Regions from separate parts of the Myceligenerans crystallogenes genome, predicted to be linked through region 1. Evidence: predicted binding sites of a transcription regulator. Region 1 holds the regulator's gene; each other region holds the start of a gene.
The links. The regulator LexA, encoded in region 1, represses DNA repair genes until DNA is damaged. The targets are predictions, from matches to a motif close to TCGAACANNTGTTCGA.
Positions count from the first base shown of each region.

Region 2: the regulator LexA is predicted to act here: its motif matches at 3,127-3,142, upstream of ABD208_RS04745 (HNH endonuclease signature motif containing protein).
Region 3: the regulator LexA is predicted to act here: its motif matches at 2,755-2,770, upstream of ruvA (Holliday junction branch migration protein RuvA).

Region 1 covers NZ_BAAANL010000008.1:123,992-129,150, forward strand. Annotated here, with positions in the region: gene ABD208_RS17780 (LacI family DNA-binding transcriptional regulator) at 1-653, shown strand, start outside; gene ABD208_RS17785 (DUF5302 domain-containing protein) at 775-963, opposite strand; gene nrdR (transcriptional regulator NrdR) at 1,024-1,524, opposite strand; gene ABD208_RS17795 (LysM peptidoglycan-binding domain-containing protein) at 1,680-2,135, opposite strand; gene lexA (transcriptional repressor LexA) at 2,332-3,111, shown strand; gene ABD208_RS17805 (ATP-dependent DNA helicase) at 3,414-5,159, opposite strand, start outside.
Region 2 covers NZ_BAAANL010000002.1:12,881-18,039, forward strand. Annotated here, with positions in the region: gene ABD208_RS04735 (O-acetyl-ADP-ribose deacetylase) at 1-344, opposite strand, end outside; gene ABD208_RS04740 (LLM class flavin-dependent oxidoreductase) at 344-1,363, opposite strand; gene ABD208_RS04745 (HNH endonuclease signature motif containing protein) at 1,441-3,096, opposite strand; gene ABD208_RS04750 (putative immunity protein) at 3,340-3,906, shown strand; gene ABD208_RS04755 (SDR family oxidoreductase) at 4,005-4,808, shown strand; gene ABD208_RS04760 (TetR/AcrR family transcriptional regulator) at 4,826-5,159, shown strand, end outside.
Region 3 covers NZ_BAAANL010000007.1:118,768-123,926, forward strand. Annotated here, with positions in the region: gene secD (protein translocase subunit SecD) at 1-274, opposite strand, end outside; gene yajC (preprotein translocase subunit YajC) at 408-860, opposite strand; gene ruvB (Holliday junction branch migration DNA helicase RuvB) at 919-1,974, opposite strand; gene ruvA (Holliday junction branch migration protein RuvA) at 2,097-2,726, opposite strand; gene ruvC (crossover junction endodeoxyribonuclease RuvC) at 2,885-3,460, opposite strand; gene ABD208_RS16550 (YebC/PmpR family DNA-binding transcriptional regulator) at 3,582-4,343, opposite strand; gene pdxT (pyridoxal 5'-phosphate synthase glutaminase subunit PdxT) at 4,428-5,093, opposite strand; gene ABD208_RS16560 (tetratricopeptide repeat protein) at 5,140-5,159, opposite strand, start outside.

The sequences.
Region 1 (5,159 bases):
ACGCCGGGTTCTTCGAGGGCATCGTCTCGCTGATGCCGCTGCCCGGCCTGGCGGCGGAGGAGCCCCGGACGCCCCTGCTCGTCGTGCCGCGCTACGACGAGAACATGCGGAGCATCGGCGACCTGGCCGACGCGTCGATCCTGCACGAGATCATGGATCGCCTCGCCGCCGGCGGGCACCGCCGCTTCCTGCACCTGGCGGGGGACCACGCCCACACGAGCGCCCGCGAGCGGCGGCGGGTCTTCGAGGAGGCCGCGGTGCGGCTCGGGGCGGAGTCGTACGACGTCGTCGACTGCGACTGGGATCCCGGGCGCGCGCTGGAGGCGATCCGGGGCCTGCCCGCCGACGGCGCGACGGCGGTCGTCGCGGCCACGGACGTCCTGGCCGCCGCGGCGATCCGGGCCGCGACCGAGCGCGGCTGGCAGGTGCCGCGGGACCTCAGCGTCACGGGCTGGGACGACAACCCCGTCGCCGCGGTGATGCTGCCCAGCCTGACGTCGGTCAGCCACGACCACCACATGCTGGGGCGGCACGCCGCGGCGTCGCTCCTGGCCGTGCTGCGCGGCGAGGCGGCGCCGGGGGAGCCGGGGCCGATCGCGACCGTGCTGTGGCGGGAGTCCACGGGCGCCGCGCCGGTGCACGAGCGCCGGTAGCGTCCGGCGGGGTCGGCCGGCCCGGCGGCATCGGCACGGGACCGCCGCCGCGGCGCCGTCCGGCACGACAAAGGCCGCCGACCAGGTCAGGTGCCTGGGAGGCGGCCTCGGCCGAGGAGTCTCAGCCGCTCTTGCGGCGGAACATCTTCTGCGTCGGGCCCGTCGTCTCCGAGCCGTGCACCGAGCCCGTGTTCCGGTCCGATTCCGCCGAGCGGTGGCTCGCCTTGTTCTTGCGGTCCAGAGCCTCGCGGAACTTGGCCTTGGCGTCCTCACTGGGCTTCGTGCTGTCGTTCGTGTTCTTCGACGTCACGCCGACCACCTCCTCGTCTCTCGCTGCCCTGCCAGGGCAGTCAGACCAGACTCTCCCACGTCAGGCCATCTCGCCAGCTGTTTTCGGGCTGTGAGATTCCTGGGCGTCCGCGTCCTCGGCCTCCTTGCGCAGGTCCGTGATGGCCGCCTCGAAGTCCTCCAGCGAGGAGAAGTCCTGGTAGACGCTCGCGAACCGCAGGTAGGCGACGACGTCGAGCTCCCGCAGGGGGCCGAGGATCGCCTTGCCGATCTCCTGCGCCTCGATCTCGGCGCTGCCCGTGCTGCGCAGCGTCTCCTCGACGCGCTGGGCCAGCAGGGCCAGGTCGTCGTCGCTCACCGGCCGCGGGGCGCACGCCTTGCGGACGCCGATCGCGATCTTGTCGCGGACGAAGGGCTCCGTCGCCCCCGAGCGCTTGACCACGGTCAGGCTCGCCGTCTCGATGGTCGTGAATCGCTTGTGACACGACGGGCACTCCCGCCGGCGGCGGATCGACGAACCGTCGTCCGCGGTGCGCGAGTCCACCACGCGCGAGTCGGCGTGACGACAGAACGGGCAGTGCATGCGGTCTCCTGCGGGCTCGGCCGGCGACCGGGTACTCCCGGCCGGGACTTGACCGTATGCGGGCAAACCACACCCATGCAACACGACCGCAGCAATATGGTGGACCGGCCTTGCGACTTCACCCGCTACCGACGACCTTCCGACGTCGTCAGGCCTCATCCCTCGGGGAGGTAGACGGTCTGCCCGACCTGCAGCGAGGCGGTCGCCAGCCCGTTCAGATCCTGCAGCTCGCGGACGACGTCGCGGACGTCCTGACCCGGTTCCGCGACCGACGCCGCCAGGGCCCAGAGCGACTCGCCCGGGGCGACCGCGTGGGCCCGCAGCTCCTGCGGCGGCAACGGCGGGTTCGCGGCCGCCGTCGCGCCCCAGACGAGCGGCGCGGCGAGCGCGAAGGCCGCGAGGGCGACGACGACGCGGCCGCGGGTGGTCAGGCGCAGCCCGTCGAGGTCGAACCGGGCCGCGACGGAGGACCTGGCGGCAGCGGGCCGCCGGGGGGCGACCGGCCGCCGGGCCGTGGCCGGCCGCCCCGGCCGTGGGGGCGCCTGTTCCGGCGGCGGCACCACGTACAGGTGCCGCACCCGCCGGACCTCTGCCGTGGCCGTGGTGCCCATGACTGCCTCCCGGGGACGTTGACGTGTCGAACACTCGTGCGCTGACGTCGCGTGGGCGAACACCCGTACGACGAACACTCGTACCATTGTGTAGCACGCGACACCGCTCGTGTCGAGACACGCTCGAACATCCGTTTGAGATTCCCCGACACCCGATCTAGAGTGGGGATCATCAACCGATGGGGAGGGGTACAGCATGACGGGACGCATGTCGGGACGTGCCGGCACGACGGGCATGATGCCGGGCAGTCTGGGCAGTGTGGGCACCATCGCCCGGCACTCCGAGGAACCGATCGACCTGGGGGAGGTCGCCGATCGCCTGACCCCGCGCCAGCGCAAGGTGCTGGCCTGCATCCGTGAGTCCTTCGAGGCCCGCGGTTACCCTCCTTCGATGCGTGAGATCGGCGATGCCGTCGGCCTGGCGAGCCCTTCCAGCGTGAAGCACCAGTTGCAGGTCCTGGAGCGCAAGGGGTTCCTGCGCCGCGACCCGAACCGGCCGCGCGCGATGGAACTGGTGGACCCGGACACGGGCGAGCGCCAGAACCCGCCGTCGGGCGAGGCGCACTGGGGCTCGGCCACCGAGGAGAGCACGGCCGCGCCCGCCGCGTCCTACGTCCCCCTCGTGGGCCGGATCGCCGCCGGCGGGCCGATCCTGGCGGAGCAGGCGGTCGAGGACATCTTCGCCCTGCCGCGTCAGGTCGTCGGCGACGGTGACCTCTTCCTGCTGAAGGTCGCCGGTGACTCGATGGTCGACGCCGCGATCTGCGACGGCGACTGGGTCGTGGTGCGGCGCCAGAACGTGGCCGAGCAGGGCGAGATCGTCGCGGCGATGATCGACGGCGAGGCGACGGTCAAGACGTTCAAGCAGACGGACGGCCACGTCTGGCTGCTGCCGCAGAACGCCGCCTACGAGCCCATCCCGGGCGACGAGGCCCAGATCCTGGGCCGCATCGTGGCGGTCCTGCGCAGCCTCTGATCCCTGCCGGGCCCGCCCCGGTCGCCCGCCGGGGCCTGCACCGGGCTCGCCAGCCATGGCGGGCCCGGTTCCGTGCCCAGCTCCTCCCGTCACGGCGGGCCCTCATCTGTGTCCGTCCGCCCGGCCACGCCGGGCCTGGCTCCGTACGGAGCCAGGCGGGCCCGGTTCCGTGGAGAACATGGCCGGTCAGGCGGGCCATGGTCCGAGTCCGGCGAATCCCCGCCCGCGCGCGGACGGCTGGCGCCGCCGGGCTTGGTGGTGAACTTCCAGCCCTCCCCGTCCGCCCGCGCGCGGACGGAGGGTCAGGCCTGGTTCAGGCGCTGGAGCGCCGCGCGGACCAGCGTGGTGTCCGACGTCGGCCAGAAGCCGGGCATGGAGCGCATCAGGAACGAGCCGTAGCGGGCCGTGGCCAGGCGGGGATCGAGGACGGCGACGACGCCGCGGTCCTTCGTGCTCCGGATCAGGCGGCCCGCGCCCTGGGCGAGCAGCAGCGCGGCGTGCGTGGCGGAGACCGCCATGAAGCCGTTGCCACCCCTCTCCTCGATCGCCCGGGCGCGGGCGGCCTTGACCGGGTCGTCCGGCCGCGGGAACGGGACCCGGTCGATGATGACGAGCTGGCACGACGGGCCCGGCACGTCGACGCCCTGCCAGAGCGACAGGGTGCCGAACAGGGAGGTCGCCGGGTCCGCGGCGAACTCCCGGACCAGGGTCGGCAGCTGGTCGTCGCCCTGGACCAGGATCGGCAGGTCGAGACGTTCCCGCATCGCCTCGGCGGCCGCCTGCGCCGCCCGGCGGGACGAGAACAGACCCAGCGTCCGCCCGCCCGCGGCGGTGACCAGCTCGGCGATCTCGTCGAGCTGGGCGTCGGTGGTGGGCTCCCGGCCCGGCTTCGGCAGATGCCGGGCGATGTAGCAGATGCCCTGCTTCGCGTAGTCGAACGGGCTGCCGACGTCGAGGCCCTGCCAGACGGGCGTGTCGTCGGTCGCCGCGCCGCCCGCGGTTCGCGCGCCCGCGCCGTCGGCTCCCGCGCCGCGGGCCCCCGCGCCGTCCGGCGCACCACCGGCCGCACCTCCGGATCCCGCGCCCCCGGGCGCTCCACCCGAGCCGGCCGCCTTCCGGCCCAGCCCGAACGTGCTCGCGATCGGCTCGAACGTCCCGCCCAGGGCCAGCGTCGCCGACGTCAGCACGCCCGTCGCCTCCCCGAGCAGGTGCGTCCGGATCAGCCCGGCGACGTGCAGCGGCGCCGCATGCAGCCGGGAGACCGACTCGCCGAACCCGCCCCAGGCGGCGTCCGGCCGGTTCAGCCACAGCACGTCGGCCGTGGTGTCCTCGGCGGCCATCCGCTCCGCCACCTCGAAGAGCTGCAGCACGGCCCCCTGGGCGAGCTTGAGCCCCGGGTCGCCGTCGGACGCGGCCTGGGACCCGCCACCCTTCGATCCGCCCGCCTGCTTCTCGGGCTTGAGCTCGCTCAGCACGTCCCGCGCCGCGTCCCGCACGCCGGCGACGGCGTCGCGCAGCTCCCCCTGGAGCCCCTGCGGGAACCGGTCGCCCTGCGCGGTGACCAGCACGGTGCCGAGCACCGTCCCGGCATCCTCCAGCGCGGTCGTGTCGGCCCCGCCGTGCCGGCGCGCCAGGCGTGCGGCGTGGTCCACCGACGCCGCCGACAACTCCACGGTGGCGGACGCCGTCACCCGGTCCACGAGCTCGTGCGCCTCGTCGACGATCAGCACCTGGTGCTCCGGCAGCACCCCGGGGTTGCCGCCCGCGGCGATCCCGAGCATCGCGTGGTTCGTCACGACGACGTCGGCCTCGCGGGCGGCCGCACGCGCCTGGTCGGGAAAGCACTCGGCGAGCATCGGGCACTTGTTGCCGAGGCATTCCAGCCGCGTGACCGACACCTGCCGCCAGGCCTTGTCCGGCACGCCGGGCACCAGGTCGTCCCGGTCGCCCGTCGTCGTCTCCGAGGCCCAGTCGTTCAGGCGGCGGACGTGATCGGCCAGCGAGGCGGCGTCGTCCCTGCCGCGACCCGGGGACCTGCCCGCGCGCTT
Region 2 (5,159 bases), on a different contig from region 1:
ATCGACCGGGCGCCGAGTTCCGCCGCGACGTCGAGCGAACGGGTGAAGCAGGAGGCGAGGAGCGTGGGGTCGGTCTGGCCGCGGTTGCGGTTGGGGCCCACCGTGTGGATCACCCAGCGGGCGGGCAGGTCGAAACCGGGTGTGGCCACGGCGTCGCCGACCTCGAGGCCGTCGCGATGGGTGGTGTTGCGCAGCCGGCGGCAGGCCTCCAGGAGTTTCGGGCCCGCGGCGTGGTGGATGGCACCGTCGACACCGCCGCCCCCGAGCAGCAGCGAGTTGGCCGCGTTGACGATTGCGTCGGTGCCGGCGCGCGTGATGTCACCCTGTTCGGCGATGATCCGCATCAGCGCCATCCGAGCGCCGGGGCGACGTGCCGGACGACGTTCTCGATGACGTGGGCGTTGTAGTCGACGCCGAGCTGGTTGGGGACGGTCAGGAGCAGGGTGTCGGCGGCGGCGACGGCGGTGTCCGCGGCCAGGTCCTCGACGATCTCGTCGATCTCGCCCGCGTAGGTCTTGCCGAACCTGGCCTGGCCGCCCTCGAGGTTGCCCACCTGGTCGGTGCTGAAGCGTTCCATGCCGAAGTAGGCGCGGTCGCGGTCGTCGGTGATGGGGAAGATCGAGCGGGAGACCGAGACGCGCGGTTCGCGGGTATGTCCCGCTTCCCTCCAGGCGTCGCGGAACATCTGGATCTGCTCGGCCTGGAGCTGGTGGAACGGGACGCCGGTGTCCTCGGTCAGGAGCGTCGACGACATGAGGTTCATGCCCTGCCGGGCCGTCCACTCCGCGGTGGCACGGGATCCGGCGCCCCACCAGATGCGGTCGCGCAGGCCCTGGGACCACGGTTCGAGGCGCAGCAGGCCCGGCGGGTTGGGGAACATGGGCCGGGGGTTGGGCTCGGCGAAGCCCTCGCCTTCGAGCAGCTCCAGGAAGCGGGCGGTGCGGCGGCGGGCCATGTCGGCGTCGGACTCGCCGTCGCGCGGCTCGTGGCCGAAGTGCCGCCAGCCGTCGATGACCTGCTCGGGTGACCCGCGCGAGATGCCCAGCTGCAGGCGACCGCCCGCGATCAGGTCGGCGGCGCCCGCGTCCTCGGTCATGTACGCGGGATTCTCGTAGCGCATGTCGATGACGCCGGTGCCGATCTCGATCCGGGACGTCCGCGCCCCGACCGCCGCGAGCAGCGGGAACGGCGAGGCGAGCTGCCGGGCGAAGTGGTGCACGCGGAAGTATGCGCCGTCGGCGCCGAGTTCCTCCGCCGCGACGGCGAGTTCGATCGACTGCAGCAGGGTGTCCGCGGCCGATCGTGTGGACGACGACGCATGCGGCGTCCAGTGGCCGAACGAGAGGAATCCGATGTGCTTCACGGGTTCAGCCTGCCTCTCGTCGGGTGCGGGGCGCCACTCCTGGTCATGTGTGATTCCTGGTTCTTGAGTCACCGAGGTCAGAACGGTGGTTCTTCCGGGGCTTCGGGTGCGGGTCCGTTGGCGTCGGGTGGCGGGTTGCCCGGGCGGCGCCTGGGCGGGTCCGGTTCGGCGCCTGCCTTCCGGTCGACGGCGTCGGCGAGGGACGCCCGCGTGCGTCGTGGTAGTGGGGTCATCAGCTCCTTCAGCGTGGCGGGCGTGGGGTCGAACGGCGTCGGCGCCGTTTCGTAGCGCCGCCCGGTGGGCGCGGTCCAGTGCGTGATCCCTGTGTCCGGGTCGCGGGTTACCTGCCAGCCGTGCCGCGTCTTGAGGCGGTGGTGCGTCCGGCAGAGCGAGTGCAAGTTCTCCGCTCTGGTCTGGCCGGGCTCTCCGGGCGTGTCCGGGCGGTCGTGGTCGTAAGGCTCGATGTGGTCGAGGTCGCACCAGCGGGCGTCTGCCGTGCAGCCGGGGGCGCGGCAGGACCCGTCGCGAAGGCGTACGGCCTCGGCGAGCCGGGCCGGCGGGCGGTAGGCGCGTGTGGAGTAGTCGAGGAGGATGCCGGTGACGGGGTCGGTGACCATGCGATGCCAGACGGCGTCGGAATCGAAGGCGATACGCCTGGCGGTCGCCACGCTGATCGGCCCGAATTCGTCGAGCCACGCGGGGCCGGTGCGGTGCACGGTGCCCGTGGTGTCGTGATGTTCGGCTTCAGGTTCAGGCCCGGTGCCAGGTCCAGGTCGGGGTCCCTGTGGAGCGGGGGCGTCCAGGGAAGCTTCGGTGGTCCGCAGCGCGTCGAGTGGGACGGTGACGCGTATGACCGGGCGGCTGGGAGTCAGCCGCACGATGGGGCGCTCGTCGCGGGCGGCCACCAGGTCGTCGCCGACGTGACCCTGCTGGTCGGTCGTGCTCGGTACGGCCCCGTCGTCCCCGGTGTCGTTACGGTGCTCGGGCACGAGGCGACCGGTCAGGATCGAGGTGAAGACGTCCGCGCGAAGCTGGCCGAGAGTGCGGGAGTCCTCGGTGCGGCGCATCTGCTGGGCAAGATCGTCGACGACTCCCCACACGGCCGCGCTGTCCTGGGCCGGCAGGAACGCGGTGATGGTGCCCATCTCGTCCTCGCACACGTCATGGAAGACCCCGCGTGACGCGGCCGCGACTCTGCTCGCCTTGTCGGGATCGCAGGCACGGGCGAACTTGCGCATCTCGGTGGTGAGCCATCCGGCCGATCGTTCGGGGGCGATGGGCAGCAGCTTCTCGATCGCCTCCGCGCGCAGGGCGTCGGTCAGTGACCGGCCGGTCAGCAGCAGCGCGTCAGCGCGCGGCACGTCGACCCGTCCGGCCGACAGGTGCTCCAGCACGACCGGATGCCGCAGGCAGGCCTCGGCGCGGACCATGACCTTCCGGGCGGTCTGACGGGTCTCGTCCAGCTCGGCGGCGACCATGGTGGTCGTCTCCTCGAACCCGGTGAACCCCTCCGCACGCCTCACGAGCGCGCCGGCCGCCTGTGCCTGCAGCCCGGCGGCCCACCCGGCGACGTCGGCCGCAGCGCGGACCATCATCCCCAGCACGTCGTCGGGAAGATCCGGCACGTGCCGGGCCAGTAGGTCGAGCAGCGGCCCGGTCCGGGCGCCGTAGCCGGGGAGCAGGTGCTCGCGGGCGTGCTCGACCAGCAGCTCGACGGACGAATCCTCCTGCATGGCACCTACCCCCCCCTGACGCCCGTTCGATCGATGCGATGTTCGAATCTGATGCAAAGCTACAGAGGGAAATCAGCCATCGCTATCTCAGCCTCTAATCTGTGTGCAAACTCGGTTTTCCACAGGAATGCGTCGGCGTCAAAGTCGTGGGAACTGGTCGCGAGGGTCTCTGGCGGCGACATCGATCCGCGGGTGCCATCACGGCAGGATCTGCCCGTCGCCGACCCGTGACAGAGTTGGCCCATGGCATCCCCGCAGGCCCTCAGCGAGATCGACCGTCGTCGCGTCGCCCTGTGGGCGGCCGACTGCGCGGAACGCGTGCTCCCCCTGTTCGAGGCGGAGGCCCCGGGCGACGACCGGGTGCGGGACGGCATCGACCGGACCCGGGCCTTCGGCCGCGGCGACGTGGACACCGCCGGCGAGATCCGGCGCCGGTTCGAGACCAGCCGGGCGGCGCGGTCCGTGCAGGGTCCGGCCGCCGTGGCGGCGGTGCGCGCCGCCGGTCAGGCCTCGGCCGTCGCCCACATGGGCGCCCATGCGCTGGGGGCCGCCGCGTACGCGGCGAAGGCCGCCGCCCTGGCGGCGCCGGGGCGGCCCGGGGGACCGGAGCAGGACGACGCCCGGCGCGCGGAGGTCCGCTGGCAGCTCGACCACATCTCGGCCGACGTCCGCGCCGCCCTCCTCCGGCTGCCCCTGCTCGGGGCGGACGCGTCGGGGCCGCTGGGATCGGGCCTGCTGGCCACCGGCGTGCTCGCCACGACGATCCGGGAGATCCAGGCGCAGATGCCCGGCCTGACCCGGGCCGGCTGAGCCCGCACCTCCGCGTCCCTTCCCTCGCCGCCGTCCCCGTGATAGCTTCCTCCTACAAACCGACTAGCCGGTATGTCGCAGCCAAGGAGGGAACCCCAGTGCAGAGGTTCGCGGGCAGAGTCGCCCTGATCACCGGAGGAACCCGCGGGATCGGCCTGGCCATCGCCCGCCGCGTCGTCGCCGAGGGCGGATCCGTGGTCGTCACCGGCCGCGACGAGGCCCAGCTCGCCGCCTCCGTGGCCGAACTCGGCGGCCGCGCCTCGGGCGTCCCCGGCAAGGTGCACGACGCCGCCCACCGCGACGCCGCGATCGCCCACACCATCGACCGCTTCGGCGCCCTCCACCACCTCGTCAACAACGCCGGGATCAACCCCGCCTACGGCCCGCTGGCGGAACTCGACCCCGCCGCCGCCCGCAAGATCTTCGAGGTCAACGTGCTCGCCGCCCTCGAATGGGCGCGCGCCGCCGTGGCCGCGACGACGGTCCCGCCCCGCGACACGCCACCACCGGACAACGAGCGACCCGCCGACACGCCCCCGCCCACCACCCTCCGCTCCGTCCTCAACCTCGCCTCGGTAGCCGGCACGACAGCCTCCCCGGACATCGCCTTCTACGGCGTCTCCAAGGCCGCCCTCATCAACCTCACCCAGCAGCTCGCCCACGAACTGGCCCCGGCGATCCGCGTCAACGCCCTCGCCCCCGCCGTCATCAGGACCAAGCTCGCCCGCGCCCTCTACGAGGGCCGCGAGGCCGAGGCCGCCGCCCGCTACCCGCTCGCCCGCCTCGGCGAGCCCGACGACGTCGCGGGCCCCGCCGCGTTCCTCCTGTCCGACGACGCCGCCTGGATCACCGGCCAGACCCTCCTGGTCGACGGCGGCTCGAGCCTGCACCCCGGCCTCTGAGTGGGTGAGGATGAGCCATGCGCACAACCAACGTCGCCGAGCAGGTCATGAAGGCAGCCCTGGACCTCTTCGCCACGCAGGGCTACACGAGCACGAGCGTGCAGCAGATCGTCGCCGCCGCGGGCGTGACCAAGGGCGCGATGTACCACTACTTCACGTCCAAGGACGACCTGCTCTTCGCGATCTACGAGCGCCTGCTGAACCTGCAGAAGCGCAGGCTCGACGAGATCACGGCCCAGGGCGGCCCCGCCGCCGGGGTGCTGCGAGCCGTCTGCGAGGACGTCATCGTCACCTCGATCGACTTCCTGCCCGAGGGCACCGTGTTCTTCCGGAGCATGCACATGCTCACCC
Region 3 (5,159 bases), on a different contig from region 1:
TCTGCCGATCACCCTGCACGGCGATCTCCGCCTCGCTGACGCCGTTGGCGTCGACGCGCTGCCGGATCACGCCGACGGCCTCTTCCATGGCTTCCGGGCTGATCTCGGAGCCGTCGGTCGTGACGGCCTCGAGCACCACCTGGGTGCCGCCCTGCAGGTCGAGGGCCAGACCCGGGCCGAAGCTCGCACCATCGGGATTCTCTTCGGAACGCGCGTCCCACACGGTCCCGGCCACGAGCGCCACGAACGGCAGCAGCATCGTGAAGATCGTCATCAGGACGATCGTCCGGACCGGGCGTGAGCGCCGGTTGTCAGTCGCCAACTTGTCGTCTCTTCTCGGTTGCACACCGCCAGGTCAGCGGTGTGAGTTCGGCGCCGCTACGGCCAGGTCCGCAGCGACGCGGTCGTCACTTGCCGTCGGTGTCGTCGTCCTTGCGCTTCTGCTGGTCCCGGTACTCCTGCTGGGCAGTGTCCAGACCCGAGAGGTCGTCCGGGACGTCGATGACGCCGGGCTCGATGGTACTGCCGGAATCCTTGTCCTCCGAGTCCCGGGCCTCGTCCGTGTCGTCCGAGTCCTCCGGGACGGGCGTCGCGAACTGCGCCGGGATCTCCTTCACGGCGGCCATGACCCAGTCGGTCACGTGGCCGTCCGAGGACTCGAGCCGGATGATCTGGCGCGCGTCGTCGACGCCGACGACGACGCCGACCATGCCGGACTGCGTCATCACCTCGACCCCGGGCCTGAGGTTCTCCCGGAACTCCGCGGCGGCCTTCTGCTGCTTGCGGCTGCGGTTCGTCGTGAAGAACAGCATCGCCGCGAGAGCGACGATAAGGATGAGGAAAGTGGGATCGAAGGGCACGGCATTCCTGTCGGTTCGGCGGAGAATTCGGCGGAGTACTGGCTTTCCGCAGCCCAGTCTATGCGTCGAACAGCGTGTCCGTTGACCGGCCTGTGGACAACTGCGTACCGCCACCCGGCAGCAACGCCCCGCCCTCCGGCGGCGTCAGCCCCAGGTGCTCCCACGCCGCGACGGTCGCCACCCGGCCGCGCGGCGTGCGGGCGATGAGCCCTTCCCGCACCAGGTAGGGCTCCGCCACCGTCTCCACGGTGTCGGACTCCTCCCCCACGGCCGCCGCGAGCGTCGTCAGGCCCACGGGCCCGCCGCCGAACCGCCGGCACAGCGCGACCAGGACCGACCGGTCGAGCCGGTCGAGCCCGATCGCGTCCACCTCGTACACCTGGAGCGCCGACCTCGCCGCGTTCAGGTCCAGCGTCCCGTCGCCCCGCACCTGTGCCCAGTCGCGCACCCGGCGCAGCAGCCGGTTGGCGATCCGGGGGGTGCCGCGCGACCGTCCGGCGATCTCGGCGGCGGCGTCCTGCGCGACACCCACCCCGAGCAGGCGGGAGGAGCGCACGATGACCTGCTCCAGCTCGGCCGCCGAGTAGAAGTCCATGTGCCCGGTGAACCCGAACCTGTCGCGCAGGGGCGCCGGCAGCAGCCCGGAGCGCGTCGTCGCGCCCACCACCGTGAACGGCGGCAGGGCGAGCGGGATCGCGGAGGCGCCGGGCCCCTTCCCCACGACGATGTCGACCCGGAAGTCCTCCATCGCGGAGTACAGCAGCTCCTCCGCGGGCCGGGCGAGGCGGTGGATCTCGTCGATGAAGAGCACCTCGCCCTCCTCGAGCGACGACAGCACGGCGGCGAGATCCCCGGCGTGCTGGATCGCGGGCCCGGACGTGATCCGCAGGTTGGACCCGATCTCGGCCGCGATGATCATCGCGAGCGTCGTCTTGCCCAGCCCGGGCGGCCCGGACAGCAGCACGTGATCGGGCGCGTTCCCCCGCGCGACGGCGGCCCGCAGCATCAGCGAGAGCTGCTCCCGCACCACGGGCTGCCCCACGAACTCCTCGAGTCGCTTGGGGCGCAGCGCGGCCTCGGCGGCCCGCTCGACGTCGTCGGCCACCGCACCCATCAGACGGGCCTCGGACGCCTCAGTCACGGTGCGCCTCCCGGCGCCCCGTCGCGACCGCCACGCGGCACGCCGCGGCGGCCGCCGCGGACGGCGCCGTCACCACGCCCCGCACCACCGCCTCGTCAGCCACGGTTCCCTCCCAGCGTGCGCAGGGCGGCGCGCAGCGTGTTCGCGACGTCGGACGGCGCGACGACCTCCGCCCCCGTCTCGGCGAGGACCTTCGCGACGGCGTCCTCGGCGGCCTTGACCGGCCAGCCGAGGCCGGTCAGCGCCTCGACGACCTGGACCGTGCCGGCGTCGGACGCCGGCATCGCGCTCACCTCGCCGGGCGGTACGGCCTCGCCGCCCGACGGCGGCCCCAGCTTGTCCCCCAGTTCCAGCAGGATGCGCTGCGCACCCTTCTTGCCGATCCCGGGAACCCGCGTGAGCGCGGCGGTGTCCTCCGTGGCGACGATCCGGCGCAGCGACTCCGGCGTGTGCACGGCGACCATCGCGAGCGCGAGCCGCGGCCCGACGCCGCTGACGGTCTGCACGACCTCGAACACGTCGCGCTCGTCGGCGTCGGCGAAGCCGAACAGGGTCATGGAGTCCTCGCGCACCACCATGCTGGTCGCCACGCTGGCGCTGTCACCCACGCGCAGCCCCGCGAGCGTCCCCGGCGTCGCGTGCACGAGGTACCCGACCCCGCCGACCTCGAGTACGACGCGGTCCAGCGTCACGTGCTGCACGATCCCCGTCAGCGAGGCGATCACGGGCATTCCTCCCTGCGGTCAGGACTCCTCGAACGTCCGTGCGATCCTAACGCGGCTCACCGGCGCTCCCGCCGCACCGGCGGCAACCCGGCGCGCCGTCCGCCAGGAGTCGTCCCGCGACGAGCGTCCGTCGTCGCAGGACCCGAGCAGGCGGGCGATCACCGCCCCGCGCGCCGCCCCACCTGCCGCGCCGCCTTCTCCGCCTCGGCCCAGGCGCGCTGGGCCGGCGTGAGGTCGTGGCTGTCGTTGCCCTGCAGCGCGCCGCCGGGCCGCCAGAGGTGACACACCGCGAGCGCCAGCGCGTCGGCGGCGTCGGCGGGCCTGGGCGGGTCGTCCAGCTCGAGGATCCTGGTGATCATCCTGGTGACCTGCTCTTTCCCTGCCCGGCCGGAGCCGGTCACGGCGGCCTTGACCTCGCTCGGGGTGTGCAGGGCGACGGGGATCCCGCGCCGGGCCGCGGCCAGCATGGCCAGCCCCGCGGCCTGCGCGGTCCCCATCACTGACGCGACGTTGTGCTGGGCGAAGACGCGTTCGACGGCGACGACGTCGGGCCGGTGCTCGTCGAGCCACTCGTCGAGCCCCTCGGCGATCCGCAGCAGCCGCAGGTCCACGGACAGGTCGGCGTCGGACCGGATGACGCCCACCGCGGCCATGCGCGCGCGCCGGCCGGGCAGGGAGTCCACCACCCCCACGCCGCACCTGGTCAGACCGGGGTCAACGCCAAGAACTCGCACGCCGTCAGCATGTCATGAAGCGCCCGCGAAACCGTCCTCCGCCGCGGAGCGGGCGTGGCGCGCGGGCGCTCGGCGGCGCCGCGGGCGCGGCCGGCAGCGGTGCCGGCTCGCGCCCGCCGGCTCACTCCTCGTCGTCGAGCGCCGCCATGACCTCGTCGCTGGCGTCGAAGTTGGCGAAGACGTTCTGCACGTCGTCGCTGTCCTCGAGCGCGTCGATGAGCCGCATGATCTTGCGGGCGGCCTCGACGTCGACCTCGACCTGCATCGACGGGTGCCAGACCACGTCGGCGGAGTCGTAGTCGATGCCGGCGTCCTGGATGGCCTTGCGCACGGGCACCAGGTCGGTCGCCTCGGACATGACCTCGATGACCTCGCCGAGGTCGGAGACCTCCTCGGCGCCCGCCTCCAGCGCGGCCTCCATGACCTCGTCCTCGCCGACGCCGTCGGACTTCGGCACGACGACGAGCCCCTTGCGGGAGAACAGGTAGGCGACCGAGCCCGGGTCGGCGAGCGAGCCGCCGTTGCGGTTGAACGCGGTGCGGACCTCGGCGGCGGCACGGTTCTTGTTGTCCGTGAGGCACTCGACCAGCACGGCGATGCCGTCGTTGCCGTAGCCCTCGTACATGATCGTCTGGTAGTCCACGGCGTCGGCGCCCTCGCCGGAGCCGCGCTTGACCGCGCGATCGATGTTGTCGTTCGGGACCGACGACTTCTTCGCCTTCTGGATGGCGTCGAACAGCGTCGGGTTACCGGCGGGGTCCCCGCCTCCCGTCCGGGCCGCGACCTCGATGTTCTTGATCAGCTTCGCGAAGAGCTTGCCACGCTTGGCGTCGATGACCGCCTTCTTGTGCTTGGTCGTGGCCCACTTGGAGTGACCTGACATGTACCCGTTAACTCCTTCGCGAATCTGTATGAATGCGGCGACTTCTCGGACTCCGCTCCGGGCGAGCGCCTCGTTGCCCGGCCCTCACCCTGCGCTGCGCCCTCCGTCGTCACCAGCGACAATCCCCACGAACAAGGCGTGCACGCGCGCGTCACCGGTGATCTCCGGGTGGAAGGCGGTGGCGAGCAGCGAGCCCTGCCGCGCTGCGACGATCTTACCGGCGGCAGCCAGCTCACGGCCTGCGGTATCCACCGCCGGGATCCTGGCCAGCACCTCGACGTCGGGCCCGGCCTCCTCGATCCACGGCGCGCGGATGAAGGCGGTACGCAGGAGCGCGCCCTCTCCGGCCGCACCGCCGGACACCCCCGCCATCTCGAGGTCCGTCTCGAAGGAGTCCACCTGCCGCCCGAACGCGTTGCGCCGCACGACGACGTCCATCCCCCCGAGCGTCCGCTGATCGGCGGTCCCGCCCACGATCCGGTCCGCGAGCAGGATCATCCCGGCGCACGACCCGTACACGGGCAGCCCTTCCTTGATCATCGCCCGCAGCGGGTCGGCCAGCCCGAAGATCTGCAGCAGCTTGTCGATGGTCGTCGACTCACCGCCGGGGATCACGAGCCCGTCGACGGCCTCGAGCTCGGCGAGCCGCCGCACGCCCACGCCCCGCGCACCGGCCGCCTCCAGCGCCGCGACGTGCTCGCGCACGTCACCCTGCAGGGCGAGCACTCCGACGTTCAACGCATGTGTCACAGCAGACGATCCTATGCCGCGCGGCCGGCCCCGCCGGACGCGCGTCCTACGACCCCGCCGGCCCTC